Regions from separate parts of the Staphylococcus lloydii genome, predicted to be linked through region 1. Evidence: riboswitches for the same ligand, from Rfam matches in the RefSeq annotation. Region 1 holds a riboswitch; each other region holds the start of a gene.
What was found. Region 1 has a riboswitch for S-adenosylmethionine ahead of metX (homoserine O-acetyltransferase MetX). Riboswitches for the same ligand answer to the same signal wherever they lie in the genome.

Region 1 (10,704 bases):
AACTAACTATTATAGAAATGAAATTATTGGTCCCGATGTCTTACCTGAGAAATTTACAGCACAATCAGCATGTTATCGAAGTGAAGCGGGTTCAGCAGGAAGAGATACAAGAGGTCTAATTCGCTTACACCAATTTGATAAAGTAGAAATGGTACGTTATGAAAAACCTGAAGATTCATGGAATGCATTAGAAGAAATGACGCTTCACGCAGAAGCTATTTTAGAAGAATTAGGATTACCTTATCGTCGCGTGATTTTATGTACTGGAGATATAGGTTTCGGTGCAAGTAAAACTTATGATTTAGAAGTTTGGTTACCAAGCTATGATGACTATAAAGAAATAAGTTCTTGCTCAAACGTTACAGATTTCCAAGCACGCCGTGCAAATATCCGCTTCAAAAGAGATAAAGCATCTAAGCCAGAATTAGTTCACACATTAAATGGTAGTGGGTTAGCAGTAGGTCGTACCTTTGCAGCTATCGTTGAAAACTATCAAAATGAAGATGGCTCAATTACAATTCCTGAAGCACTCGTACCATTTATGGGTGGTAAAACTAAAATAGGTCCAGTAGTTAAATAACCGTAAATTAAAGTAATAACTAGCGTTCCGTCTATGAGATGGAACGCATTTTTAATAGGGTAGGGGAGTCTAGAGGATAGTTGTTTTTAGCATTCCGTTTGTCTAACTTAACACAAACGGAAGACTAACCTTATTGCTCGCTTAAATATTCTGTATTAGACTGTCAATAATATGTTTTCAGGTAGGGGAGGGGTAGTATATGGCTTCGCATTTAACATTTAGGCAAGGTGTTAAAGAATGTGTGCCTACATTATTAGGTTATGCAGGTGTTGGACTTTCTTTTGGCATCGTTGCGGTAGCATCTAAATTTAGTCTGCTAGAAATAGTTTTATTATGCTTACTCGTTTATGCAGGTGCTGCACAATTTATCATTTGTAGTTTAGTGATTGCTGGAACACCTATAACTGCAATTGTGCTTACGACATTTATAGTTAACTCGAGGATGTTTTTATTAAGCATGACATTAGCTCCCCAATATAAAGATTATGGTTGGCTCAATCGTTTAGGATTAGCGACGTTAGTTACAGACGAAACATTTGGCGTCGCCATAACACCTCACTTAAAAGGGGAGAAGATAAATGATCGCTGGTTACATGGACTTAATTTAACGGCATATTTATTCTGGACCGTATCATGTATTGTGGGAGCTATTTTCGGTAAATATATCCATAATCCAGATGCACTAGGTTTAGATTTTGCTATTACTGGTATGTTTATCTTTTTAGCAATTTCACAATTTGAAACTGTACAGCGTTCTCAAATTATGACTTACATCGTATTAATCGTTTGTGTCATCGTAATGATGTTTTTATTTAGTTTATTTATGCCTACATATGTAGCAATTATTTTATCTTCGATACTTGCGGCAACGTTAGGGGTGGTGATGACCAAATGAGTATAACGATACATATGCTAATTATCATCGTTTTATGTGGTGTAGTTACGTGGTTAACCAGAGTTATACCATTTATGTTGATTACACGCGTTCACTTATCAGAGAAAGTCGTAAAATGGCTGTCGTTTATCCCGATTACATTGTTTACTGCACTCATTATCGATGGCGTCATCGAACAACATAGTGGAAAATTCGGTTATACTATTAATGTTCCATTTTTAGTGACAATCATTCCGACAGTTTTAGTGGCGTTCATATCTAAAAGCCTTACAATAACTATTATTGCCGGTATTTTTATTATGGCACTTATACGTTTATTATTTTGATGTTAAGCATTGAAGTAGTAAGCGTTATTCGTTAGAATGAAATTAATAGAAAATTTCGACATCTACAACATTGATGTTTCGAAATGTTAAATCTTATAAATTAAATCAAATCTTATTTTGAGAAGCTAAGGGACTTGGCCCATAGATGCTTCAGCAACCGGCTATAGAGTACGGTGCTAAAACCAACGAAGATATTCGAATGATAAGTAACCATGAACCTTCTTACTTATATCGAGTAAGAGGGTTTTTAAGTTAGTAGGAGGTCAAACATGACAAATTATACTGTGGACACGTTAGAATTAGGACCGTTTGAAACAGAATCAGGTGAAACAATATCAAATTTAAAATTACGTTATGAACATGTAGGCTTCAAAGGTCAACCGCTCGTTTTAGTATGTCATGCTCTGACAGGTAACCATGTGACGTATGGAACGGATGAAAACCATGGGTGGTGGCGCGAAATTATTGATGGTGGTTATATGCCAATTAACGACTACCAATTTCTAACTTTTAATGTTATCGGTAGTCCATTTGGTTCAAGTTCCGCATTAATTGATGATGATTTTCCTTCAAAACTAACTTTAAGAGACGTTGTTCGAGCATTAGAAGTGGGTATAAAAGCGTTAGGGTTTTCCCACATTGATATATTAATCGGTGGTTCACTTGGTGGCATGCAAGCGATGGAATTGTTATACAATAGACAATTTGATGTGAAGAAGGCGGTCATACTTGCCGCTACGGATAAGACTTCCTCTTATAGTCGCGCATTTAATGAAATTGCACGTCAATCAATTCAGTTAGCTGGCAAAGAAGGCATGAGTATTGCGAGACAACTAGGGTTTTTAACTTATCGGTCATCGAAAAGTTATGATAAACGATTTTCACCAGATCAAGTCGTAGCATATCAACGACATCAAGGTAACAAATTTAAAGAGAACTTTAATCGTAACTGTTATTTAACACTCCTGGATGTCTTAGATAGTCATGATATCGATAGAGATCGTACGGACGTTACGGAAGTATTTAAATCTTTAGATACTAAAGTTTTAACAATGGGTTTTACGGATGATTTACTATATCCGGATGACTTGGTACGTGCCGTAGGAGAACGATTTAAGTATCACCGTCATTTCTTTGTGCCTGACAATGTAGGTCATGATGGATTTTTACTTAATTTTAATGATTGGGCACCTAATTTGTATCATTTCTTAAAAGTTTCAAAATTTAAACGTAAATAATGTACGTAAATAAAGCTCTAAATTGACTGTAACAAGTTAATCTAGAGCTTATTTTATTTAAATGATAATTAAAGATTATAGTTATTCATATTATGAATGAAATTTGAGGTAATCAATTGAAATTATCAATAATTGTATAAAATTTCTAAAGAGGTTAGAATAGTAATACAGTCAAAAAGTATGGGAGTGGCAAAATTTGTTTTCAAAAATTGAACCTAAAGCTACTATTTTGAGTATTATCTCACTCATCATCGTTGCTTTAGTCTTACATATATTACCGCCACTTGGTTTTGTATTATGCTTGTTTGCGACAATACCAGGCATTGTACTATGGCATAAATCTAAAGAATCATTTGGATTGGCCGCTGTTATTACAGTAATTTTAACCACTTTGTTAGGTAATATATTTGTATTAAGTGCGATGGTCTTAATATTAATTGTTAGTTTTTTAGTAGGCCAATTATTAAAAGAACGTACATCCAAAGAGCGTATATTATACGTAACTACAACATTTATCAGTATCATCTCATTGGTCGCTTTTATGATTTTACAAGCGTTTAATAAAATACCGACAGTAGATACGCTATTCAAACCATTAAGAACTCAAATGTTACAAACAATTGAGCAGAGTGGTATGCAAAGTGGCTACGAAAATACGATAGGTGAAGGCTTTCGCCAATTTGCAGTCCAACTACCTAGCTTCGTTATTATAACGATATTTCTACTTATTTTAATTAACCTAATTATTACATTTCCAATATTACGCAAATTTAAAGTAGCAACACCAGTTTTTAAACCGTTATTTGCATGGCAAATGAATAAAGTTTTACTTATTTTATACGTTATTACGCTTCTCTGTGTTATGTTTGCGTCTAAAGCGGGTACTTTCCAAAGTATCGTATTGAATTTTGAAATTGTGTTATCATTATGTATGTATTTACAAGGGTTGAGTTTAATACATTTCTTTGGCAAAGCGAAAGGGATGCCAACAGCTTTAACAGTCGTGTTAATGGTTATCGGGACAATTTTAACGCCATTTACACATCTTGTAGCTTTATTAGGGTTTATTGATTTAGCATTTAACTTAAAACGTATCATTAAAAAATAATGTGAGGTGGACAAAATGAACCGTCAATCCACTAAAAAAGCATTAGTTTTACCATTTATCATTATGGCAATTATGGCAGTAGTTTTAGTCGCAGTATGGTTTATTTTCAACCAACTCATTGCTGGTATCGCTGCTGCGGTTTTGATAGTCGTAATTATTATTGCTGCTTTAATGGTAAGGCAAGCTTTACAAAAGATGGACAACTACGTTGATAATTTGAGCGGACACATATCAGCCGGTAGTAATCGAGCAATTAAAAATTTACCAATTGGTATGGTAGTTATTGATGAAAATGAAAATATTGAGTGGATGAACCAATTTATGTCAGAGCGTTTGGATCGCAATGTAATCTCTGATCCAGTAAATGAAGTTTATCCTAATATATTGAAGCAATTAGAAAAAACTGAAGAAATTGATATAGAAGATAAAAATTATCAATATCGTGTAAGGTATTCTGAAAAAGAACATATTTTATATTTCTTTGATATCACTGAAGAAGTTCGCATTAATGAATTATATAACGAATCAAAACCGATTATCGCAACGTTATTTTTAGATAACTATGACGAAATCACACAAAATATGAACGATACACAACGTTCGGAAATTAACTCAATGGTTACGCGTGTCATTAGCCGTTGGGCATCTGAATATGACATCTACTTTAAGCGTTATAGTACCGATCAATTCGTCGCGTATTTAAATCAACATATATTAGATGAAATTGAAGATTCAAACTTTGATATTTTAAGTCAGTTAAGAGAAAAAAGTGTCGGTTACAGAGCGCAACTTACATTAAGTATAGGTGTAGGTGAAGGTTCTGATAGTTTAATCGATCTTGGTGAATTATCACAATCTGGACTAGATCTAGCTTTAGGTCGTGGTGGTGACCAAGTCGCAATTAAAAACCAAAATGGTAACGTACGTTTCTACGGTGGTAAGACTGACCCAATGGAAAAACGTACACGTGTAAGAGCACGTGTCATTTCACATGCACTGAAAGATATACTTATGGAAGGCGATAAAGTTATTATCATGGGACATAAGCGTCCTGATTTAGATGCAATTGGTGCAGCAATCGGGGTATCTCGTTTTGCAATGATGAATAACTTAGATGCACATATCGTGTTAAATGATTCAGATATCGATCCGACATTACGTCGTGTAATGGATTCTATCGATGAAAAACCTGAATTAAAAGAACGTTTTATTACTTCCGAAGAGGCATGGGACAATATGACATCAAGAACGACTGTCGTTATTGTCGATACGCACAAGCCAGAGATGGTTATAGATGAAGATATTTTAAACAAAGCCAATAGAAAAGTTGTTATTGACCACCATAGACGTGGTGAAAGCTTTATTTCTAGTCCGTTACTTGTTTATATGGAACCATATGCTAGTTCAACGGCAGAACTTGTGACAGAATTACTAGAATATCAACCAACAGAACAACGTTTAACACGTTTAGAATCTACTGTAATGTTCGCAGGTATTATCGTGGATACACGTAACTTTACTTTACGTACGGGTTCAAGAACGTTTGATGCCGCAAGCTATTTACGTGCGCATGGTGCCGACACAATTTTAACGCAACACTTCTTGAAAGATGATATCGATACGTATATTAATCGTACAGAATTAATCCGTACGGTAGAATTACAAGATAATGGCGTTGCCATCGCTCACGGTCCAGATGACAAAATATATCATCCTGTTACAGTTGCACAAGCTGCAGACGAGCTGTTAAGTTTAGATGGTGTAGAGGCATCATATGTTGTCGCTAGAAGAGAAGATTCACTTGTTGGTATGTCTGCCCGCTCTCTAGGAGCAGTTAACGTACAATTAACAATGGAAGCACTCGGTGGCGGTGGCCATTTAACAAATGCGGCTACACAACTTAAAGATGTCACGGTCGAAGAAGCGATCGAACAATTACAACAAGCAATAACAGAACAAATGAGTAGGAGTGAAAATTGATGAAAGTAATATTCACACAAAACGTTAAAGGTAAAGGTAATAAAGGCGAAGTCAAAGACGTACCAGTAGGTTACGCTAATAACTACCTTTTAAAAAATAAATTAGCTGTTGAAGCGACACCAGGCAATCTGAAACAATTAGAACAACAAGAAAAAGCAGCTAAAGCAGAACGTCAAAAAGAAATCGATGAAGCTAAACAACTTAAATCAAAATTAGCTGACCTTGAAGTAGAAGTTTCAGCTAAAACTGGTGAAGGCGGCAAATTATTTGGTTCAGTAAGCACGAAACAAATTGCACAAGCTTTACAAGAACAGCATGATATTAAAATTGATAAACGTAAAATGGATTTACCAAGTGGTATCCATGCATTGGGTTATACAAATGTACCGGTTAAATTAGATAAAGAAGTCGAAGGTACGATTCGTGTACACACAATTGAACAATAATTATGGATTGAAATATGAGGTGTAATCGACATGGATGGAATGTATGAACAAAATCAAATGCCCCATAGTAATGAGGCTGAACAATCTGTCTTAGGTGCCATTATCATTGATCCAGAATTAGTCAACTCAACTCAGGAAGTATTACTTCCTGAGTCATTTTATAGGGGTGCACATCAACATATCTTCCGTGCGATGATGAATCTCAACGAAGATAATAAAGAAATCGATGTTGTCACTATAATGGATCAACTGTCACAAGAAGGTCGCTTGAGTGAAGCGGGTGGACCACAATACTTAGCAGAATTATCTAGTAATGTACCGACGACTCGAAATGTACAGTATTATACGGATATTGTGTTTAAGCATGCCTTAAAACGTAAATTAATCCAAGCTGCTGATAGTATTGCAAACGATGGTTATAATGATGAACTTGAATTAGATACAATACTTAACGATGCTGAACGTCGTATTCTTGAACTATCTTCTACACGTGAAAGCGATGGCTTTAAAGATATTAGAGACGTCTTAGGTGACGTTTATGAAAATGCAGAATTACTTGATCAAAATAGTGGTCAAACGCCAGGTATACCTACAGGTTATCGAGATTTAGACCAAATGACGGCAGGGTTTAACCGTAATGATTTAATCATTTTAGCGGCACGTCCTTCTGTTGGTAAGACTGCCTTCGCTCTTAATATTGCTCAAAAAGTAGCAACACATGAAGATCACTTTTCTGTTGGTATATTCTCCCTCGAGATGGGTGCAGACCAACTAGCGACGCGTATGATTTGTAGCTCAGGTAACGTGGATTCTAACCGTCTGCGTACAGGTACAATGACGGAAGAGGATTGGAATAGATTTACGATTGCAGTTGGTAAGTTATCACGTACTAAAATATTTATTGACGATACTCCGGGTATACGAATTACAGATATTCGTTCTAAATGTCGTCGTTTAAAACAAGAACACGGTTTGGATATGATTGTTATTGACTATCTACAACTTATTCAAGGTAGTGGGTCACGTTTTTCAGATAACCGTCAACAAGAAGTATCTGAAATATCACGTACATTAAAAGCGATTGCGAGAGAACTAGAATGTCCTGTTATTGCATTAAGTCAGTTATCTCGTGGTGTGGAACAACGTCAAGATAAGCGACCAATGATGAGTGATATTCGTGAGTCTGGTTCAATCGAGCAAGATGCTGATATTGTTGCGTTCTTATATCGTGATGACTATTATAATCGTGGTGAAGAAGATGAAGACGACGATGATGCAGGGTTTGAACCACAAACCAATGATGAGAACGGCGAAATTGAAATAATCATTGCAAAACAACGTAACGGCCCGACAGGCACAGTAAAATTACACTTCATGAAACAATACAATAAATTCACAGATATAGATTACGCCCACGCAGATTTTGGATAATTAAATAAAAATATTTTTCCGTACAATAAAATGTTATTTTGTTTTATTGTACGGTTTTTAATTGGATTCAGAGATACGCTTGATATAGAAGTATGTATCGAAGTTTTCTTAGTTATTGCTTTTGAATGTTGATAGATCAACACTTTTAGCTCATTAATTGGAGTGTTAGGCTTTACCGAAATTTTAAAATGTGTCCAATTTTAATGTTCGATTTTTGTTTGCATTATGATCATTCTATTGGTAGAATACTTAATGGTTAAACGAGAAAAACTTGGAGGTGCTCATATGTCATCAATCGTAGTCGTTGGGACACAATGGGGAGACGAAGGTAAAGGTAAAATTACAGATTTCTTAGCAGAACAAGCAGATGTTATTGCACGATTTTCAGGTGGAAATAACGCAGGTCACACAATTAAGTTCGATGGAGAAACTTATAAATTACACTTAGTACCGTCTGGTATTTTTTATAAAGACAAATTAGCAGTTATCGGTAATGGTGTTGTAGTGGATCCAGTTGCATTATTAAAAGAATTAGATGGCCTAAATGACAGAGGAGTTTCTACTGATAATTTACGTATTTCAAACCGTGCGCAAGTTATTTTACCTTATCATTTAAAACAAGATGAGTATGAAGAAGAGCGCCGTGGAGACAACAAAATTGGCACAACTAAGAAAGGTATCGGTCCTGCTTATGTAGATAAAGCACAACGTATCGGTATCCGTGTCGCAGATTTATTAAATAAAGAAACGTTTGAAGCACTTTTGAAAGCAAATATTGAATATAAAGATGCTTATTTCAAAGGGATGTTCGGTAAAGAATGCCCATCATTTGATGAAATCTTTGAAGCATATTATGCAGCAGGTCAGCGTTTAGCACCATACGTTACTGATACAGCTAAAGTGTTAGACGATGCATTCGTAGCTGACGAAAAAGTTTTATTTGAAGGTGCACAAGGTGTCATGTTAGACATCGATCATGGTACATATCCATTCGTAACTTCTAGTAACCCTGTTGCTGGTAACGTTACTGTTGGTGGCGGTGTTGGTCCAACATTCGTATCTAAAGTAATTGGTGTATGTAAAGCCTATACTTCTCGTGTGGGTGATGGTCCATTCCCTACAGAATTATTTGATGCTGATGGTGAACACATCCGTGAAGTAGGTCGTGAATATGGTACGACTACAGGACGTCCTCGTCGTGTAGGTTGGTTTGACTCAGTAGTATTACGTCACTCTCGTCGTGCAAGTGGTATTACTGACCTTTCAATTAACTCAATCGATGTCTTAACTGGCTTAGACACAGTTAAGATTTGTACAGCATATGAGTTAGATGGCCAAGAAATCACTGAATACCCAGCTAACTTAAATGAGTTACAACGTTGTAAACCAATTTTTGAAGAATTACCAGGTTGGACTGAAGACGTTACAAGCTGCCGTACTTTAGATGAATTACCTGATAATGCACGTAACTATTTAGAACGTATTTCTGAATTATGTAACGTACGCATTTCTATTTTCTCTGTTGGTCCAGACCGTAATCAAACAAACTTACTTCAACCACTTTGGGAAAAATAAGTTTTAATTAACATAAAGAACCCTGTAAATGACGTTTAACGACGCATCTACAGGGTTTTATTATGTTATTGGTTAATGTTTGTTATAGAAGTCTAAAATGGCTTGTGCGCCTAGTTCATAACCTGGTTGCTTATGAGTTTGTACATTTTTTACTTGTTCAATGTTTTGTTGATAAGTTTGTCGATGAGCTAACATGTCTTTTACAGTGTTTGCTAATTGTTCGGCTGTAATTGAATCTGCATCTAGTTGTTGTCCGATTTTTAAATTTTCTATTTGGTTAGCTACCACTGGCTGATCTGCACTTTGTGGAAATGCAAGTAACGGTACATTTAACATAATAGCTTCGTTTGTGCTATTCATTCCCGCATGTGTTAAGAAAAGATCTGCATGTTGTAACACTTCAACCTGAGGTACATAGTCTTTAATAATAACGTTGTCTGGTATTGTATCGAAATCTTCGGCGTTATTTGTTTTACCAATTGAAACAATAACTGTCGCATCAATATTGGCTAGCGCAGAGAAACATTTGTTGAAAAAGGCAACGTTTTGATTGAATACAGTGCCTAAAGATACATAAATAAGCGGACGGTTTGTATTTACATTATCCATAAAACCTGAAGGTTTAGGCGGTAATACTGAAGGCCCTACAAAGTTAAATTTAGTACTGTCGAAGGCATCATAATCGAGTTGAAAACCTTTCGTGACGAATGAAATATTAAAATCGCCAGGATTATTCACCACTTCGTGACGTGACGGAATTTTTACGTTGTACGTTTGTTCGACATGTTCTTTCAATGTATTGAATACAAGATTGGCAGATTCTAGTTCGTCTTGTTCTAAATTTGAAGCCATGAAATCTGCAAAACTATCAAACATAGGTTTAGTTTTAGCAAACGAAGTAATTGCTGAAACAGTAGGGATATTGAATTTTTGGGCGATTAAATAGCCGCAACTGAACATTGAATCATAAATTAAGTAATCGTAATGCTCGTCTTTAGTTTCCTCTAAAATTTGAGGCATAATGACATCTGCAGTTTTTAATAAACCATTAATAACATGAAACAAATGAGTTAACCCAAAAGAAGTAAAAGCAGAAACTAATTTATCTGTGGGTATTGTACGAAT
Region 2 (10,704 bases), 650 kb from region 1:
AAAAACTCCCTTTCCAGAGGATAGGGAGTTTTTTTCTTTATTATTTAGCTGGCACAACCGCGCCGTCATATTTTTTATTAATGTAATCTTTGATTTTTTTAGAGTGTAAAACTTCCATTAAAGCTTTAACTTTCTTATCATCTTTGTGACCTTCTTTAACTGCAATTAAGTTAGCATAAGGATTGTCTTTAGATTTTTCTAAAGCGATCGAATCTTTACGTGGACTTAATTTTTGGTCGATAGCAAAGTTTGAGTTAATGATTACTGCGTCAGCTTTTTGATTTTGATAAATCTTAGGTAAGTACTCAGCTGATTGTTTATTGTTGAATTTAATATCTTTTTTGTTTTCTACAATATCGCTAAATTTAGCGTCTTCAATTTTCACGCCTTTTTTAATTTTAACTAATCCAGCATCTTTGAAGAATTTAATGAAACGGCCTTCTTCAGCTGGGTTATTTGAAACATAAACTGTAGCGCCTTTTGGTAAGTCTTTTAAGCTTTTATATTTTTTTGAATAAACAGCCATAGGTTCTAAGTGAACATCACCAGCTGATTCAATTTTATAATGCTTGTCTTTTTTCTCAGTGTTTAAATATGGTGTGTGTTGGAAATAGTTAGCATCGATTTCACCTTTATCTAACAATTTGTTAGGTGTTGTGTAATCGTTGATTGTTTTAATTTGTAAATCATAACCTTTATCTTTTAATAAAGGTTTAGCTTTTTCTAAAATTTCAGCATGTGGTGATGGTGATGCACCTACTGTGATTTTTTTATCATCTCCGCCTTTACCACAAGCGGCTAATACAACTGCTAAGATTGCAACTAACGCTAAACTTAAAAACTTCTTCATGTTAAGTCCCCTTTCGTTTTACCTTTTATCGATTTTATTTGTAGCCCAATCACCAATGAATTGGATAATAAATACTATGATTAAAATTAAAATTGTTGATACTAAGATGACATCATTTTGGTTACGCGTAAATCCTGTTAAATATGCTAAATTCCCTAATCCTCCTGCACCTATAACACCTGCTATTGCAGTTGAACCAACTAAGGCAATTGCAGTGACAGTGATACCTGAAACCAATGCAGGCATTGCTTCTGGTAATAATACTTTTCTTACAATAGTCCAAGTATTGGCTCCCATAGACCATGCCGCTTCAATAACACCTTTATCAATTTCCTTGAATGCTATTTCAACTAATCTAGCATAGAATGGTGCTGAACCTATGATTAATGCTGATAATGCACCAGACGGTCCACTAATTGTCCCTAAGACGATGCTTGTAAATGGAATTAGTAGCAAAATTAAAATAATGAATGGTATCGCTCTAAATAAGTTAACAATAAATGACACTATTGAATAAAACACTTTCGCAGTTTTAGAGTTACTTCTTGCAGAGAGGAATAATAGTACCCCTAAAATAATACCGAAAACAAACGCAAAAATAGTTGAAATCACTGTCATGTATAACGTTTCATATGTTGCTTGCCAAACTTCAGACCATTGGACATTTGGCATTGTTATCATTTCTTGCACAATTTCTCCAAATGACTTACCCATGACGTAACACCTCCACTGATACATGTTGTGACTCTAAGTTTTCTTTGAAAGTGTCGAATTGTTCAGTACCTACATTTGGCAAATGTAATACTAAAAATCCAATTGAACCATTTTTACTATTTTTAATATTTGCTTCTAATATATTCACATCTATATTATGCGTTTTAGTTATATATGAAACGATTGGTTCAGTCGTATTATTACCTACAAAGTTTAGTCTAACTATGTAATCTCCAGGTTGTAATGTATTTAATTCATCGATAGATTCATCAAAATCATCATTCAAATCGTCTTTAACAAAGCGTTTTGTCACTTGATGTTTCGGGTGTTCGAACACATCATTAACTGTCCCTTGTTCAATCACTCGTCCATTTTCCATTACTGCCACTTCATCGCAAATGCGACGAATCACATGCATTTCATGAGTGATTATTACGATTGTTATATTGCTTTGTTCCTTTATTTTCAACAAAAGATCAAGAATTTCGTCTGTCGTTTGAGGGTCTAATGCACTTGTCGCCTCATCACAAAGTAATACCGTTGGCTCATTTGCAAGTGCGCGCGCAATGCCGACACGTTGCTTTTGCCCACCTGAAAGCTGCGAAGGATATGCATTCTCTCTTCCCTGCAAGCCTACAAGCTCAATTAATTCCTTAGCTCTCTTTTTAGCTTGTTGGCGTGATACGCCAGCAATTTCTAAAGGAAATGTAATATTGTTTAATACGGTTCTAGACCATAACAAATTAAAGTGTTGAAATATCATGCTTACTTTTTGACGTTTTTGGCGTAATGCCGATTTAGACAACTGTCCTATATTGTCACCATCAATAATGACATCACCTGATGTTGGCTCTTCTAAATTGTTTAAAAGTCTAACTAAAGTACTTTTTCCCGCTCCTGAAAAACCAATCACGCCAAAAATTGAGCCAGTTTCTATGTTTAAATCAACATGATCGACAGCAAGTACTTCTTGCTTTTTCGTCTTATAACGTTTGACGATTTGATTTAACTCAATCATTGCGATTGCCTCCTTGTAATGCTCGATAAACTAAAAAATGCTTCCCCTATCTTATCCAGAATAGAGAAAGCAATTTATACTCTCTCTCATCTTTTAAAGTTAGCTTAACTTTATGTGAATTGGCACCATTTCTATTAATTAGACGGTTGCCGGGCTTCATAGGGCACATCCCTCCACCTCTCTCGATAAGAGTTACATGATTTAATTATTTTTTATCCTACCATTGCACTAATGATTCGTCAATTACTTTTTTAAATTTTCTAACAAATAAGGAACGGACTGAAAAGCGTATAATCTTTTTAGTTCTGAACCTTTTGACATTACCATTAAAACAGGCACTGACTGAATTTCATGTTGTTGACTAAAATCAGGATGTAAATTCAAATCAATTTTAGTTATTGGCAATTTTAAAATATCATTCGCAATATCTAACATTCTTTCTGAAACCTTACACGTGCCGCATGTAGGTGTATATCCGAAAATCAAGTGTTTGTCTTCGTTGAAATGTTCTTCTACATTTACTCGTTGTTCTTTTGTTACGTTCATGTTATCAAACTTACCCTTTCAGCTATGTTTTCTAATTGAGCTTTGTCTATCTGCTCTTCATCTTTAACTATAAAGCCATTTTTTTCTAGTATTCTAGATAAATATTGTTTGGGACATCGTGCTACTTCACAATATTGTTTGTCTACCTTTATATGTTTACTTTCACTTAAATATCTTTTGAACCAGCTGCGAATTTTTTCGCCTTCATCATCTGAATCAACTAAGATAAATACTTGTTTATCATAAAGTGTTTCAATCATACTATCAATTTTATCAATACTCATGGTACCGTTAGTGCAAATTATTTGTACAGGTTCATCAAGCACTTTTTTCACTTGCGTTTTATCCGATTTACCTTCAACAACAATAACTTTATTTAATATAGTCATGACATCCACCTTCTCAAAGTCAATTATCAACACGCTACTATACTATTCCACCATATATTTAATCATTAAACATAAATTATGGCCAAACGGCCAAAAATATACTAAGTCTTAATAAATTTTATACTAATAATAAAAACTCCTAGATATAAATATCAAGGAGTTCAACTTTTTAATTATTCGCCAATCATTTCTGAATATTGATCAGCTGATAATAAGCTTTCTAATTGGCTTTCATCAGTAATTTCTATTTTAACCATCCAAGCTTTCTCGTATGGAGATTCATTTACAAATTCAGGGCTGTCTTCTAACTCTTCATTTGCTTCTAAGACTTTACCTGAAATAGGCGCATATAATTCTGATACAGTTTTAACTGATTCTACGCTACCAAAAGTATCTCCTTCATTAATTTCATCGTCAACCTCTGGTAATTCAACAAAAACGATATCTCCTAGTTCGTTTTGTGCGTATTCAGTAATACCAATTGTTGCTGTATTGCCTTCAATTTTAACCCATTCATGATCTTTAGAATATTTTAATTCGCTCGGTACTGCCACAAGTATCCCCTCCTATATGAATTTACACTTTTATGATGCCATATGACGATGCTTAATGGCAACTGTTTATAATAAAAACGAAACAATAAGCGACATGTAATGATAAACATGCCCTAGTGTATAAACGCCCTATTTAATATAGCTATTGCTTACAGCCAAGTTTCTTTATAAACTTCTTCATTAAAACCTACTGTTGCCTTGTCCCCAGATATAGCTAACGGACGTTTTACAAGCATGCCATTTTCAGCTAATAAGTCTAACTTATCGTTATCTGACATTGAGCCCAACTTATCTTTGAGCCCTAACTCACGATATTTTGCGCCGTGTGTATTAAATAGTTTATTTACTTCTAAGCCAGTGCGTTCAATAATTTCTTTGAATTCACTTTTCGTTGGTGTGTGTTGAACAATATCAATAGGTTCGTAACTAACACCATATGCTTGTAAAAATTTAGCAGCTTTTTTACAAGTAGTACAATTAGGATATTGGTAAAATTTAATCATGTTTCTGTACCTCCTATACGTTATTATCACTAATATAGCAGAATTATATAAAAAACGCTTCTAATTTTAAGCTTAAAGTTTTTAATTACTTATAATTATTCGTTATAATATAAACTAATAAATTATAAAAAGGAGCGTTACTAGTTATGCAACATATTAAAACAAATGATGATTTTAACACTACTATAAATAGCGATAACCCGGTAATTGTTAAATTCGAAGCTGGTTGGTGTCCAGATTGTAAAGCCATGGATATGTGGATTGATCCAATACAAGAAAAATATAACGATTACAACTGGTATACAGTAAATAGAGATGAACTAGAAGATGTTGCTGCGGACAATGATGTCATGGGTATCCCTAGTTTATTAGTATTTAAAAACGGGGAAAAATTAGCGCATTTACATTCAGCAAATGCTAAATCACCTGAACAAGTTGAGTCTTTCTTAGCTGAAACATTCAATTAATTTATCCTAAATTCTATCTTGTAATAAATAACAACTCATTTCACTGATTTAATCAGTTAGAAATGAGTTGTTTTAGTATAAAAGGAACTATTTTTGAGATGCACTCACTACGATTACGTGGCAATTTAAAGTTAAACTTGAATAAAAATCCAAACTAAAAGCAGTAGCAATTATTATTAAAAATAAATTGCTACTGCTTATTTCTAGGACGTTTAAGTCCATAACGCTTGTGCTTAAAGTTTATATTAATCTAATTTGTAATTTCCTAGATTATTTATTAATTAAAGAGAGATTAACTAAAATTTGGTAATAATATTATTCGTATGACGCGGCGCATGTGGCATAGTATCTTGCATATCTGTTAGATATAAAAAGCCTACCAAGCTTTCGTCATCTTTGACGCCAAATTCTTTTCTTACTTGTGGCATGAAAATATATGGTGGTGTTTTCCAACATGTGCCGATATGCGCTTCATGTAGTAATAACATTAAATTTTGAGCAAATGTACCAAAAGCTAAATAGTTTTCTAAATTTTCTTTTTGTCTTGGATCATCTTTAACGATTAATGCTAACATACCGCCCAATTTTGTCACCGTATTATAGTGATCTTGTTGTTTATCTTTTTGATGAGGAAATGCCTTATCCGAAATTGCTTTACTCATATCACCTAATCTATCTTTAGCGATATGCACAACACGCCAAGGTTCTCTTAAGCCATGGTTTGGCGCATCAGATGATTGCTTTATAGCTTGATACAATGCTTCATCATCGATATACATATCTCTCTTAAATATTTTACAACTTCTTCTATTAGCGATTGCATCTTGTAGTTCCATTCTCTATCGCCCTTTCGTTAATGATAACTATTTTCAATTATAAGATACAATCGTGCTCTTTTCAAATTACTCGTATATTTTTAATTGTTCCCTTAACACACTTACGTGTATTTGTCCCGGTGCTTTCGGCGTATCTAAACAACCATATGAAACAGTACCACCAAAGACACCTTGTGCAGTTCTAGTCACCAAACCTAATTTTGACATTGCTATACCTATAACGCGTGGATTAACTGAATCAGCGGAATCAGACATTGCCATCAAGAGATTAGTGACATCTTGTTTATTTTTAGGCATGACAGCAACTTTAATGTAATCTGGACTGAATGACTGCATTTTATAATATAAATGTTTTAATTCGTCTAATTTAGGTGTTTGTTCAAAATCATGATAAGAAAGCACAACTTCCAAGTCTTTATTTTGAGCAGCCGAAATTATGGTAGCCAAAATCTCTTTATCAGTATTTTTATCAAATTCTATATCTATTAAATCGTAATTGTTAACTTTTATTAATGAATTTAGCATTTGATAATAGTCATCTCCATTTAACTGACCATTCCCGCCCTGACTACTAGTTCTATAAGTAATCAGCAAACGTTTATCTAAATCTTTAATTTGTTGTTGAATAGTATCGATTAAATTAACATCAATGTCATTCCACTGATCAATTCGTAATTCTACAATATCAACATCTTCGTTATATTTTTTTAAATTAATAAGTGTTTCTTCGTCTAATTTAGTTTCTGGTGCTATTGTTACAGCAATGTCTACATGTGTCATGACTTTCACCTTCTATTTCTTAATATAATAAGCCATATTTTAGCTTAAGTTGTACAATAATTACAACTACCGGTACTATTGTTACTTATATATAATTAAAAAATCGGCTTTATTACTCATGATTAAACTTTCAAAATTTGGGGTACACTTTACGTATAACTAGAAATAAGGAGGAATTATAATGGCAGTTAATTATGAAACTAAAGCTACAAATACAGGTGGACGTAAAGGACACGTTCAAACTGATGATAAAGCAATAGACGTTGCAGTCATCCCTCCAGATCAAGCAGACGCAGATAAAGGTACGAACCCTGAACAATTATTCGCAGCAGGTTATGCTTCTTGCTTCAATGGTGCTTTTGACTTAATTTTAAAACAAAACAAAGTCCGTGGTGCTGAACCAGAAGTGACGCTAACAGTTAGATTAGAAGACGACCCAGACGCTGAAAGCCCAAAATTAAGCGTTGATATTGATGCAAAAGTAAAAGATGTTTTATCTCAAACTGATGCTGAAAAATATTTACAAGATGCACATGAATTTTGCCCATATTCAAAAGCAACTCGTGGTAACATCGATGTTAATTTAAACGTTGAAGTTGTAAGCTAAGGATTCGAGAATTTAAGTTTATTCAACAATGAATACTATAAAAGGCATATGCCTTTTATAGTATTTTTTTATGCATTTATAAAGTAACGCTTGAACTTTATTTAGCCTTGCAAATTCATTAATAAATTTAAAAACGAAAGATAAATTTGTATTAAATATATATATTGCCAAATATTATTAAGTTTTATGTATATAAAAGATTGCTATTGAATAATTAATCCTTTATTATAAAAATAACATTAACTATACACATATTTAATTCCCTATATAATCCACTTTTTGAAGGAGGACTACAATGGTGCATTTTCGGATTTTAACGCATAGTGATTTAATGACATACCAACAATTTATAACATATGTATTACACAAGGGTGAAGATGTGTTTTCATGTGGCATTTATGATTTAGAACTAGCTTCAGAAGAAAATCTAAAGCCTACCTTAGCTCAAGATAATAGTAATTGTATTATTATTGGGGCTTTTTCCAATGAACAATTAATTGCTGCAACGACACTCTGTAATATAAAAATCCATGGTCTTTCTCACAAACTTTTTTTAGAAAACATGGCTATCATTGCCGATGATATCGAAGAGCGTAAACAATTAGCTACACAATTAATTGCTCAAGTATTTAATTATTGTAAAGAACAGGAAATTGAAATTATCTTAGCTTCCGTTGCTTCTAATAATATTACTGCCAAAGTGTTTTTCAGTGATTTAGACTTCGAACTCCTAACTGTAGAACAACATGCTAGAAAGTATAATCAGCATTATGTAGATCAACATTGGTTAGTGTATCATTTAAAAGAAATTCCTTCTTAAATAAAACAAATAATATGTTCTTCTTTTAAACTTCAAAAATGATTGACCCACAATAAATAGTGTATAAACTAAGGTAATTTATACACTTTAACTTGTAATAAAAATCACAAAAATATATTATTCTACTATATACAATTACTGTAAACATAATTACTGTATTTAGAGAGGATGTTTAATTTGAATCACTCGAGCACTTTATTATCACTATTTTTATCTTTGGTTACATTAGCGATTCCTCTTTTTGTAGTTGCAAATGTATTGGGCGGTAATATGACAATGGTTGTAGGTATACTATTTATTGCAGGCGTATTAATTTTTAATATTTCTGCCCTGTTAAATGGTGATAAGTTAGCAAATATCTTTGCTCTTGTAGTTACCTTATTTTCACTTATTGTTATACTATATCCTTTTTAGAAATCTCTTATATAACAAATACATATTAAATAAAGAGCAGTTAATAATTAATGATAATGGTTATTTATTTTTAATTATTAACTGTATTTTTTATGTTTTACAAAAGCACAAAAATTTTAAGAATTTTGTGAATATTAATATTAAAATTTTAATGAAAGCGCTATAATATAAAAAAATAAGGGGGGAGTTTATGTATTTAGCAATTTTAGGCTTTATTATGATTGCAGTTTTTATGATTTTAATTATGACACGAAAAATGTCAGCTTTAATAGCATTAATAGTAATTCCAACAATCTTTGCGTTAATCGGTGGTTTTTATGCTGGTATAGGTAAATTCATGTTAGATGGTATTGGAACTGTGGCACCTACGGGTATTATGTTAACGTTCGCCATTCTATACTTTGGTGTAATGATCGACGCTGGTCTGTTTGAACCTGTTATTAAATTAATTATTAAAGTAGTCAAAGGTGATCCAGTCAAAATAGCAATAGGAACTGTGCTTTTAGCTTCAATGGTGGCATTAGACGGTGATGGTACGACTACGTTTATTATCACGGTCACAGCCATGATGCCACTTTATAAAAAAATAGGTATGAGCTACTACATATTATCAACACTTGCTTTATTATCCATAGGTGTAATGAATATGCTTCCATGGGGTGGGCCGACAGCACGTGCAATATCTTCTTTGCACTTACAAACTGAAGATGTTTTTATTCCAATTATTCCAGCTATGATTGCAGGTATCATTTTTGCGCTAGCTGTTGCAGTAATACTAGGAAATCGTTCTAAAAAATATATACACTCTGCGACAGATATCGATACTGATGATATACAAATGACCGAATCTAAAGAAGATTCATTATTAAAACGACCAATAATGATTATACCAAATGCAATATTAACCATTTCATTAATAGTATGTTTACTTATTGAATTATTACCTATTCCAGTCTTATTTATGGTTTGGTTCGGTGTAGCACTCTTAATTAACTATCCAAATTTGAGCATCCAAAATTCAGTAGTTAAAAAACATGCTGGTGATGTATTAGCAGTTATCAGTTTAGTATTCGCCTCTGGTATTTTCACAGGTATCATGGATGGTACGAAAATGGTAGACGAAATGGCACATACATTGGTGCAAATCATCCCAGAAGCATTGGGCAGTCATTTTGCTGTCATAACCGCAATTTTAAGTGGACCTTTCACCTACTTCATGGCGAATGATCCTTTTTATTACGGCGTACTACCCATTCTAGCCGAATCTGCACACCAGTTTGGCATATCTAAAGTAGCAATGGCTCGTGCTTCTGTATTAGGACAACCATTACACGTATTAAGTCCACTATATGCAGCTGGTTATCTTTTAGTCGGCATGCTAGACATCGAGTATGGTCGTAACCAACGTATCGTAATTAAATGGGCAATAGGATCCAGTCTATTTATGATATTTGTTGCAATAATACTAGGCATCATTCCGTGGTAATTATAAAATATAATAAATAATTTAAAACCATTAAAGCTAGGACATTTATTGTTCTAGCTTTTTTAATGAGACACAAAAATCGCTAAAGTATTAATACTTTAGCGATTGGATGTCACATATCTCATTTTTGTTGTAGCCCTATTCCTGCATAAATTAAGACTTAATGCACATTAAAAACAAGTATTTTTTCATTAATTTGTATAAACTTTCGTTTTATTTTAATAGTACATGGGTAAAAGTTAAAGTCGGATTTACAATATTAAGGAGTGTATTAATTATGAATCAAACAAATGATTGCAATTACGTTAATCCTTCAGCTATATCACTTGATTGGGAATGCTTTATTATAAGCAAAAGTGAAATGCTATTAGATGGTTTACCAAGTGAATTGATTAATACTTGGCTAGATCAAGACATAATTGAACCATTTTCAGTGAGAAATAATGAAATTAACTTTAAAACAAGAGATGTGTGGGAAGCATTAATTGAACATAATTGGTATTACAATTGATTTTAATTATAGTTAACACGATATAAACTGAGCGCTCTATTGGCAGATTCTAACATCTCATGATCTAAATAATGACTATGGAAGTATTTACGTAGCGTAGAATGGCATGTTTCATTTTTGGGAAAATTCTTATCACTGCTCACATTATGCGCTAAATTACCAAGTGGTGTATCATCTTCTATAAATGTTATTACAAAATCATAAAATGT
Region 3 (10,704 bases), 1.1 Mb from region 1:
CACGTCTAATGGCTGTAATGCATATTAGACATGAAGGTAAATGGTGTACGCAAAATTCGATTGTTAATAAAAAAGCGCTAATTGATTAAATTAGCGCTCACTTGGAGATATGAATTGAATATTCAAAAGTTTAAAGAGAATAAAAACATCCCTGTAAGATATCATAGAGTAAATGACTACTACTCTAGTTAATTAAAGTAGCTAAATAAAGTATAGCAATTTACTAACTATTTAGCTATATCACTCATTAAGTTAGAAAAAAATTGACAATATATAGTAAAAAATAGAAGAGAAGAGCGAAAAAAAAACACTAATCAAAAGATTAGTGTAAAAATAATAATCTGAGTGGCTTATTGGTGTTAATGGTAGAACTGAGATGAATGTATGAATAAGCCAATAAAAGTTCAGATGTTGTTTATTTTTAATTATGAAAGCATAGTACTAAAAACCATTTTGTCTTCCTAAAACAATAAATAGAAGACAGTTAGAAGTATAGCAAATGAATTTAAGGTTTTATATATAATATAGTGATTAGTAAAAATATATAACATTTAAGTAAAAAATAAGAATATATTTATTAACCAACTAGAGTAATCTAACTAATGTAAAATTTAAATAGTAGTAATTGTCTAATTCATACTGACACATAATTTAATACTTGTTTTTTACAATATATAGTGCATATTTTACTTATTTCAAAGTATTTAACCATTTTAGATATAATAACAGTATAATACGCTTATGGTGTTGATACACCATTTTACCTCTACTAATAATTTTTTGGAAATTAGGGCAAAGAGTGATCGTAATTTTATTATCATGTCTTTTGTCCTTTTTCCATGTAACTATATTTTTAGTGCTATTCATATAAATTTTACTTTATCATTTCAATTCTTTACTAAGTTTGTGTTTAGACACTAAACTATGAATAATCATGCTACAATAATTTTGTGTGGTGAACACATAAATATTTTCATAAAATATATTCCCTAGTAAGAAGGAGGAGCAAGTATTTTCTTAGATGCTAGATCAAATTAGCGACTTTGATTTAGCAACAGAATGTTCTTGCTTCTCTTTTTTTGATTATTCTTTCTTATTTTTTACTATTTAATTGTTCTTTTTTACCTATAGGCTTGTACATATATACATTTGAACAAATACAAGCTATATTGAATGTGAGGTAAGAACATAAACATCATGATAACTTTCAGTAGCATGCTGGATTTTACACAACTAGAATACATGTGCTTATCTCTTTTTTATTCGCTTTCTCCTAAGCTATTTTTATTAATATTTTTTATAGTTCATTACAATTGTAGCGCATTGTATTAAACTAGCATATGTTATGGTAGTTAACCTTCCAAACTACCACGCTCAACTATTTAGTGTTTATTGATAAACGATTACTTATAAATAAACCTAAGTTAAAGCACTCTAACTATTGACGATATACCAGTAGTTAGAGTGCTTTTTTTGTGTCAACGGACATAAAATTATAAAAATTTAACCACTGCGCATTATATTTAAAACAGTTATAATATAAGTGATATGGAGGAATGTTAAAGTGGAATTTTGGTTAGAACAACAAGCTAAAAACAAAGGCGATAAAATTTTCATCGATGATGGGAATACACAATTAACTTTTAAAGCATGTTATAACAGGGCTTTAAAAGTAGCTAATAATTTAGTTGAACTGAACAGAACTAGAATCGGGTTATATATTAACAATAGTATAGATGCTATCATATTAATTAATGCTGCATGGATAGCTGGAATTGAATTAGCAATGGTCAACACTAGACTAACCAAACAAGAAATTTTAAATCAAATGGACTCAATCGATGTCGACACAATTGTTGCAACGCTAGAACTAGACTTAGAAGGCATAACGATAATAGATGGGCAAGCAATTATTGCTAAAGAAAGTAATAATCATGGTACACAAAAGGCCGATTTTAATTTAAATCACATCGCTTCCATTATGTTCACGTCTGGTACGACTGGACCTCAAAAAGCAGTGCCTCAAACTTTTGCTAACCATTTAGCGAGTGCACAAGGTTGCAAACAAAGTTTAGGTTTTGACAATCATACTGTATGGTTATCTGTGTTACCTATATATCATATTTCAGGATTGAGTGTTATTTTAAGGGCAATTATACAAGGATTTACAGTACGTATCGAACAAAAATTTGATACGCAACGTATGTTAGACATAATCCGTGAAGAACGGCCTACACATCTATCACTTGTACCGCAAACATTACAATGGTTACTTGATGCAGGTTTGTCTCAACCATATAATATTGAAAAAATCTTACTTGGCGGGGCGAAATTATCACGTCAGCTGATTGATAAGTCATTACAATGTAACTTACCAATATATAATTCCTTTGGTATGACGGAAACTTGTTCGCAATTTTTAACGGCTTCACCCGATATGTTAGCCGAACGATATGATACTGTTGGGAAGCCTAGTGATAATGTGCAAGTCGCTATAACAAAACCTGATAATAACGGTCACGGGGAACTATTAATCAAAGGCAACAATGTGATGAACGGTTATCTTTATCCTAGTAATCTAGCGCATGTTTTTGAAGATGGATTTTTCAACACTGGTGACATAGCAGAGATTGATGAACAAGGTTACGTAATGGTTTATGACCGTAGAAAAGACTTAATAATAAGCGGTGGAGAAAATATCTATCCATATGAAATTGAGTCGAAAGCAAAATATTATGCTGGCATTAAAGACGCAATGTGTATTGGCATTGAAGATGCTACATGGGGCCATGTGCCTTATTTATACTATGTGGCTGATAGAGATGTAGATCATAATCTTTTACATCATTTCCTAATGGATAATTTAGCTAAATACAAAGTACCGAAAAATTTTGAACGCGTAGAACAGTTGCCATATACATCTACAGGTAAATTACAAAGAGGTAAAATTACTGGTTATTAAGGAGCTACTCAATTGAAAATTATTAATTTAGAGTTTTATGATTATAATGAAAACTTTAAACAACCCATTATTACGCCTAAAATTACTTTGTCTGAACGTAAGGCGTTAATTATTAAACTGACGACGGACAACAATGAAAGTTATTATGGGGAATGTAACGCCTTTGAAACAGATTGGTATTTTGATGAAACGATAGATGTTGTTATAAGTAAAATAAAAGAGTGGTATGAAGAAGTACGAGGTCTGACAGTAAACTCTTTTGACGAGATTAAACAAACTTTAACGCAATTTGAACATTATCCAGCAGCTAGAAGTACGATAATCATGGCTTGCTATCAAATGTTTAACAATCTACAGACTCTGACAGTAGGCTATGGTGCAACCGTTAGTGGTTTAAATAATCATAAATATAGACAACTTGTTGATACAAAACCCGAACGAATAAAGTTAAAATGGTCAACGCACATTTTGCATGATTTAGATAAGTTAGCAACGTTACCATTCGATTTTAATATTGCGATTGATGCTAATGAATCTTTATCATTAAATGATGTTGATTTACTTGAACAAATAGCACAATATAATGTTATTTATGTTGAGGAACCATTTAAAGCTTTGCAAACTTTAGATGCATCGGGGATTACTGCTCAGTTGGATATTGCTTTAGATGAAAAAGCTATAGCGCTCAACAATATTGAAAATGCGATAAATAAACATAATATTAAAGTGGTTATCCTTAAACCGTTTCGCTTAGGTGGCATTGATAAAGTAATGGATATTATCAACAGCTTAGAACAGTTAAATGTAAAAACTGTAATAGGTGGCATGTATGAATATGGATTAAGTAGATATTTTACAGCTATGCTTGCTCAATATGCTACTTACACGAGTGATATCACACCTTCAGGATTTTATTTTGAAAATGATGTCGTTGAAGATATGGGCATATTAAAAAATGGAAGGTTAGTGTTTAACCCTCCAGTAGTCGATGTGGCAAAATTATCGCCTATTTATTAGTATCTTTGTGTTCTTTTTTTAAAGGAACTGGATCAAAACCACTTTTGTGAAATGGATGACATTTCAAAATACGTTTTAATCCTAACCATCCACCTTTAAATGGACCATAGACTTCTATTGCTTCTTTAGTATATGCTGAACAAGTAGGATAGAAACGACAAGTTGCAGGCGTTAAAGGCGAGATGAATTTTTGATAAATATAAATAATAAATAATAAAACTTTTTTCATAATGTGACCTCCAATGGAGCTTTAAACATTAATATTTTAACATATTTTGAGGTGTCTGATGACTATTAAGTATTTAGATAAAGATAATAACGAAGTATTTCTTAACTATACAACAGATAAAGAAGAGGCTAATGGTCAGCATGTTTTAATTATACCAATTTATAACGATAAATTATTATTTACCCAACATGACATTAGAGGCATAGAGTTCCCTGGGGGTAAAATTGAGCAAAATGAAAGTTCTTTAGCTGCTGCCGAGCGAGAACTAAATGAAGAGACAGGTGCAGTTGCGACTGAACTTCATTACATAGCACAATATTATGTTGCTAGACAAAATTTGCCTAGTTTTTATAAAGATGTATATGTTGCTCACATTGATTATTTGGAAAATAAGGGAGATTATTTAGAGACAAATGGACCAAAGCTTTATCGCAAAGTTACAGATATACCTGAACAACAACAAAGTTTCTTAATTAAAGACACAGCAATCTTAAAATGTTTAGAACGGGTGATTGAACTTGGATATTATAAGTAAAAAGCGTATGCCAATTGATGTAACGACACATGTATTTGACGAAATAACTTACGAGGTAGATGGTTTACATGTTAAAGGCCTTATGGGAATACCAAAGGATGAAGTTACACGCATAGTTATGTATTTGCGAGGTGGAAAAGGTCAAGTAGGTAAAGTAAGAGCGGCTCGCTTATTGCAGTTTGTTGATCCGCACACTTTAGTCATTGCGCCATATTATCGAGGCAATAATGGTAGTGAAGGAAAAGATGATTTTTATGGCGATGATTTAAATGATGTTACACAGTTACTGTCAATTTTGACTCATCAATATCCGCATGCTTTTGTCCATATGATTGGTTTTTCACGTGGAGGTTTACAAGGTTTATTAACTTTTCAAGATTTACCTGTACATAGTTATATTATATGGGGGGGAGTTTCTGATATTCATTTGATGTATCAAGAACGAGTTGATTTAAGAGGCATGTTGCGTAGAATGGTAGGGCATCCGAAAAAAGATATTGAGGCTTATGATAAAAGAGATGCTATTAAGCATATCACGCATGATGCACCAGCTATATTAATTATTCATGGTTATCAAGATCAACAAGTTGGTATTCAACAAGCACAATTTTTAGCACAATCTTTAACAGAAATCGGTGCTGTGCATCGCACAGTTTATCAACAACGAGAAGGGCATGTGCCGAGACCTTTTGCATTAACAAAAGTATTAAATCAACTGAAGCAATGGATGACGGATATCGAAAATAATCAACTAAAAGATAATTACGATGTTGAATAAAATTAAAACAAGGCTATGAGATTACTCATAGCCTTGTTTTTAAATAGATATTATTTTTTAAAGCCGCCTTTTTTAGCAAGTTCAGCTGTTTCTTCACCGAATTTTTCAAAGTTTTGATTGAAACGTTCGATTAAATCGTTAGCTTGTTCTTTATAAGCTTGTTGATCGTCCCATGCATTCATAGGATTTAAAAGTGTTTGAGGGACACCTTCAATACTAACTGGAATGTTTAAACCAAATGTGTCATCTGTAGTATATTCAGCTTCAGTTAATTCTCCAGTAATAGCTTGATTAACCATTTGACGCGTATAAGATAGACTAATACGACGACCAACGCCGTATTTACCGCCAGTCCAACCAGTATTAACTAAGTAAACATCAACTTCATGTTTATCAATCAATTCACCTAAGATGTCAGAATAAACTTTAGCATCTAATGGTAAGAAAGGTGAGCCAAAACATGTTGAGAATGACGGTTCCGGTTCTGTAATACCACGTTCAGTACCTGCAAGTTTAGCAGTGAAACCACTTAAGAAATGATACATTGCTTGATCTTTAGTTAATTTTGAAATAGGTGGTAATACACCAAAAGCATCTGCAGTTAAGAAGATAATGGTATTTGGGTGTGCAGCTTTAGATGGTTTAACAATGTTATCAATATGATCGATGGGATATGCTGCACGTGTGTTTTCTGTGTAGTAATTGTCATCAAAATCGATGTCGCCATCGTTATCGACTACAACATTTTCTAAAATAGTACCATATTTAATCGCGTCGTATATTTGAGGTTCTTTTTTCTTAGAAAGATTAATGGCTTTAGCGTAACATCCGCCTTCGATATTAAAGATACCATTATCATTCCAACCGTGTTCATCATCACCAATTAATTTACGTGTAGGGTCTGCAGATAAAGTCGTTTTACCAGTGCCAGATAAACCGAAGAATAATGCTACATCACCTTTTTCACCTACATTGGCTGAACAATGCATACTCATAATCTTATCTTTAGGTAATAGGTAATTCATAACTGAGAAAATACCTTTTTTCATTTCACCAGCGTATTCAGTACCACCGATTAAGATAACTTTATGTTTAAACGAAGTAATAATAAATGTTTCAGAATGAGTTCCATCAACTGCTGGATCTGCTTTGAATCTAGGTGCAGAAACAATTGTGAAATCTGCTTTGATTTCTTCAGCTTCTTCTTTAGTATCAGGTTTAATAAACATATTTTGTGCAAATAAGTTATGCCAAGATAATTCATTGACAACTGTAAGGTTTAATTGTGAATCCTCGTCACTACCTGCGTAACCATTAAAAATGTATAATTCGTCACGTTCTTCTAAATAATCTAATACTTTGTTATATAGATTTAAAAACGTTGTTTCATCAATAGGTTGGTTGATATTACCCCAATCAATATCATCTTTATAAGAAGGTTCGCTGACTATAAATTTATCTTTCGGTGAACGACCAGTATATTTGCCGGTTCTGGCATTAATGGCACCAAGTTCAGTCAATTCGCCTTCGTTGTTTTCCAACATCTTGTAGTACAATTCTGTTGTTGATAATTGAAATAAAGAAGTTGTTTTATTTAAAATGTTTTCCAGTTTACTAGTGTAAGTATACGTATCTATCGCCATACTTAATCCCTCCAACGCTATTTTTATGTAAGCCTTTACAATAAACGAGTATAACATAATCACTCTATTATGCCATAAAAATTATTATAAAATTTGGGATTTTGTAAAATTGACATTACTATGTAGTTTAGGTAGTATAGTTACTAACGGATTCTCTTATCCTGAGAGGCGGAGGGACATGGACCCAGTGAAGCCCAGCAACCTCTTCTTTATTCATTTAAAGAAGGAAGGTGCCAAACCGTTTGCAGACAAATACCGTCTGAACGATAAGAGCGAATGGACGTATTGAGCCTTCTCTCTATTTTTGTAGTGATGAAGGCTCTTTTTTTATTAAGCTCACAAAAGAGAATTTTCGTAATTTAATAACTAAAGGAGCAAATTATGACATACAATAGAAGATTATTCACTTCAGAATCAGTTACAGAAGGACACCCAGACAAAATTGCGGACCAAGTTTCTGATGCAATTTTAGACGAAATATTAAAAGACGACCCGAATGCTAGGGTGGCGTGTGAGACGACAGTTACTACAGGTATGGCGCTTATTTCAGGTGAAATTTCGACTAAGACTTATGTAGACATTCCAAAAGTAGTTCGTGAAACGATTAAAAACATTGGTTATACACGTGCTAAATATGGTTATGACAGTCAAACAATGGCTGTTTTAACTGCTATTGATGAACAATCTGCAGACATCGCACAAGGGGTAGATACCGCTTTAGAATACAGAAATGATATTTCTGAAGAGGAAATTGAAGCTACAGGTGCTGGAGATCAAGGTTTAATGTTTGGTTATGCAACGAAAGAAACAGATACTTATATGCCTTTACCAATTTTCTTATCACATCAATTAGCTAAACGTTTATCTGATGTCCGTAAAGATGACATCATTAAATATCTACGTCCAGATGGCAAAGTGCAAGTTACAGTTGAGTATGATGAAAATGATCAACCTCACCGCATTGATACAATTGTAGTTTCTACACAACACGCTGATGACACAGAACTTTCTCAAATACAAGATGATATTAAAGAACATGTTATTTATCCAACTGTTCCTAAAGAATTATTAGATGAAAATACGAAATTTTATATTAATCCAACGGGTCGTTTTGTTATAGGTGGACCTCAAGGCGATGCAGGTTTAACAGGTAGAAAGATTATCGTAGATACATACGGTGGATATGCACGTCATGGTGGAGGATGCTTTAGTGGTAAGGACCCAACAAAAGTAGACAGATCAGCGGCATATGCAGCGAGATACGTTGCTAAAAATATCGTTGCAGCTGATTTAGCAGATAAATGTGAAGTACAACTTGCATATGCAATTGGTGTTGCTGAACCAGTATCTATTTCAATTGATACATTTGGTACTGGTAAAGTAAGCGAAACGGAATTAGTCGAAGCGGTAAGAACTCATTTTGACTTACGACCTGCAGGCATTATTAAAATGTTAGACTTAAAACAACCCATTTATAAACAAACAGCAGCATACGGTCATTTTGGTCGTACTGATGTATTATTACCTTGGGAAAAATTAGATAAAGTTAACGTCTTAAAAGATGCAGTTAGTTTATAATCACTTTGTGATAACTTTATTAGTATTTTTATCGAATGATTAAACAATTTTTATTATAATGGAGATAATGATATATAAAGGAGCGAAATTGTTATGAATTCATTTGGACCAATTCAAATTGGTTTGATTGTAGCTATCGTGATAGCAATTGTTTGTTTCATACTATTTTTAATAGCTTTAAAAAGTAAGAAAAAAGCACAACAAAAAATAGAAGAACAATACCAATCAAAACAACAAAAATTGAATGATGAACACGCAGAGGAATTAGAAAAAGAAAGAATAAAAAATAAGAAGACTGTTACGAAACAACAAGAAGAATATGAGGCAACAGTTAATTCTAAAGATAGAGAAATTGATGCATTAAAATTATTCTCTAAAAATCATAGTGAATATGTTACTGATATGAGACTTATCGGTATACGTGAACGTTTAGTAAACGAAAAACGAATTCGTCCTGAAGATATGCACATTATGGCAAATATCTTTTTACCAAGAAATGAATTCAATGATGCACAACGTATTAGTCATTTAGTATTAACACGTACTGGTTTATACCTTATAGATTCACAATTATTAAAAGGCCACGTATTTAGTGGCATTAGTGGTCAACAATTTGAAGAACAACCAATGATGTCACAAGTATTTGACACACTTGATTTAGATAAAAATGAACCACAAACGTTAGTTTTAGACCAAAATGATGATAAAAGTTCGCTATCATTTGTAAATTATTCAACACACTTAGAAGCGGTTGAAAAATTAGCTGGAGATTTACAACGTCAATTAGACTTAAAATATACACCTACAACTATTCTTTATTTCAATCCTAAGAATGAAGGTGCAGTGACAATATCTAATTATGCGCAATCTTCAAGTAGCAAAGTTTTAGTAGGCCCAGAACAGCTTGATGAATTCTTTAACAAATTTGTGTTCCACGGTAGAATTCAATACAATGTAGAAGATTTACAGAACATTATGGATAAAATTGAATCATTTAATTAATATTTTAACTGAGCGTGCATAACGCTCAGTTATTTTTTTAAGCATTTTAATATGATAATGACGCTTAATTTATTATCATATGATTAAGTTAACTTGGAAGGAGTTATTATAATGCAAACAACTAAATTTTATAATGGAAATGAAATGCCAGTACTTGGTTTAGGAACATTTAGAGTTGAGAATAGCGATGAATGTAAAGAAGCGGTGAAACATGCCATTATAAGTGGCTACAGAAGTATAGATACAGCGATGATTTACGAAAACGAAGCCAAAGTAGGCGAAGGTATTGCCGAAGGTCTAGCAGCTACTGGGTTAGATCGCAGTGATTTATTTGTGACTTCAAAATTATGGTTAGCTGACTATGGTCGAAATAATGTGGAACAAGCATATGAAACAAGTCTAGAAAAATTAGGATTAGATTATCTAGATTTATATTTAATGCATTGGCCGGGGACTGATGAAGCATTAATGATAGATACGTGGAAAGGCATGGAAGATTTATATAAAGCTGACAAAGTGAAAAACATTGGCGTGAGCAACTTTACGCCACAACATTTGGAAGCATTATTAGCTCAAGTATCCATAAAACCAGTCATTAATCAGGTAGAATTTCACCCATACTTAACTCAAAATGAATTAAGAAGATATTTAGAAGTTCAAGGTATAGTGGCTGAGTCTTGGTCACCGTTAATGAATGCCCAAATTTTAGAAGATGAGTTAGTAAAAGAAATTGCAACAGAAGTAGGTAAAACGCCAGCACAAGTTATTATTCGATGGAACATTCAAAATGATGTCGTTGTTATTCCAAAATCAGTTACGCCTTCAAGAATCGAAGAGAACTTAGCTGTCTTTGATTTTGAATTAACTGAAGAACAAATTACTAAATTAAACAATTTAAACGAAGATAAACGTATTGGACCAGATCCAAACGAGTTTACAGGTCAATAAAAGATGATTCAA

Region 2: another riboswitch for S-adenosylmethionine. It lies ahead of ISP08_RS09355 (methionine ABC transporter ATP-binding protein); the one in region 1 lies ahead of metX (homoserine O-acetyltransferase MetX).
Region 3: another riboswitch for S-adenosylmethionine. It lies ahead of metK (methionine adenosyltransferase); the one in region 1 lies ahead of metX (homoserine O-acetyltransferase MetX).

What each region holds. Positions count from the first base shown of each region.
Region 1 covers NZ_CP064056.1:13,464-24,167, forward strand. The annotation lists gene serS (serine--tRNA ligase) at 1-580, shown strand, start outside; gene ISP08_RS00055 (AzlC family ABC transporter permease) at 780-1,475, shown strand; gene ISP08_RS00060 (AzlD domain-containing protein) at 1,472-1,801, shown strand; SAM riboswitch class I at 1,911-2,010, shown strand; gene metX (homoserine O-acetyltransferase MetX) at 2,071-3,039, shown strand; gene ISP08_RS00070 (DUF2232 domain-containing protein) at 3,236-4,147, shown strand; gene ISP08_RS00075 (DHH family phosphoesterase) at 4,163-6,127, shown strand; gene rplI (50S ribosomal protein L9) at 6,127-6,573, shown strand; gene dnaB (replicative DNA helicase) at 6,604-8,004, shown strand; gene ISP08_RS00090 (adenylosuccinate synthase) at 8,290-9,579, shown strand; gene ISP08_RS00095 (macrolide family glycosyltransferase) at 9,652-10,704, opposite strand, start outside.
Region 2 covers NZ_CP064056.1:1,928,764-1,939,467, forward strand. The annotation lists gene ISP08_RS09345 (MetQ/NlpA family ABC transporter substrate-binding protein) at 41-850, opposite strand; gene ISP08_RS09350 (methionine ABC transporter permease) at 869-1,564, opposite strand; gene ISP08_RS09355 (methionine ABC transporter ATP-binding protein) at 1,557-2,582, opposite strand; SAM riboswitch class I at 2,666-2,774, opposite strand; gene ISP08_RS09360 (thioredoxin family protein) at 2,826-3,128, opposite strand; gene ISP08_RS09365 (toprim domain-containing protein) at 3,125-3,517, opposite strand; gene gcvH (glycine cleavage system protein GcvH) at 3,691-4,071, opposite strand; gene ISP08_RS09375 (arsenate reductase family protein) at 4,221-4,574, opposite strand; gene ISP08_RS09380 (thioredoxin family protein) at 4,721-5,041, shown strand; gene ISP08_RS09385 (nitroreductase family protein) at 5,338-5,877, opposite strand; gene aroD (type I 3-dehydroquinate dehydratase) at 5,944-6,657, opposite strand; gene ISP08_RS09395 (organic hydroperoxide resistance protein) at 6,839-7,264, shown strand; gene ISP08_RS09400 (GNAT family N-acetyltransferase) at 7,560-8,084, shown strand; gene ISP08_RS09405 (hypothetical protein) at 8,262-8,498, shown strand; gene ISP08_RS09410 (CitMHS family transporter) at 8,689-9,984, shown strand; gene ISP08_RS09415 (hypothetical protein) at 10,262-10,495, shown strand; gene ISP08_RS09420 (YozE family protein) at 10,498-10,704, opposite strand, start outside.
Region 3 covers NZ_CP064056.1:1,086,336-1,097,039, forward strand. The annotation lists gene menE (o-succinylbenzoate--CoA ligase) at 1,565-2,962, shown strand; gene menC (o-succinylbenzoate synthase) at 2,975-3,979, shown strand; gene yidD (membrane protein insertion efficiency factor YidD) at 3,969-4,211, opposite strand; gene ytkD (RNA deprotection pyrophosphohydrolase) at 4,267-4,743, shown strand; gene ISP08_RS05350 (alpha/beta hydrolase family protein) at 4,727-5,521, shown strand; gene pckA (phosphoenolpyruvate carboxykinase (ATP)) at 5,572-7,164, opposite strand; SAM riboswitch class I at 7,318-7,437, shown strand; gene metK (methionine adenosyltransferase) at 7,546-8,742, shown strand; gene ISP08_RS05365 (nuclease-related domain-containing protein) at 8,836-9,744, shown strand; gene ISP08_RS05370 (aldo/keto reductase) at 9,856-10,692, shown strand.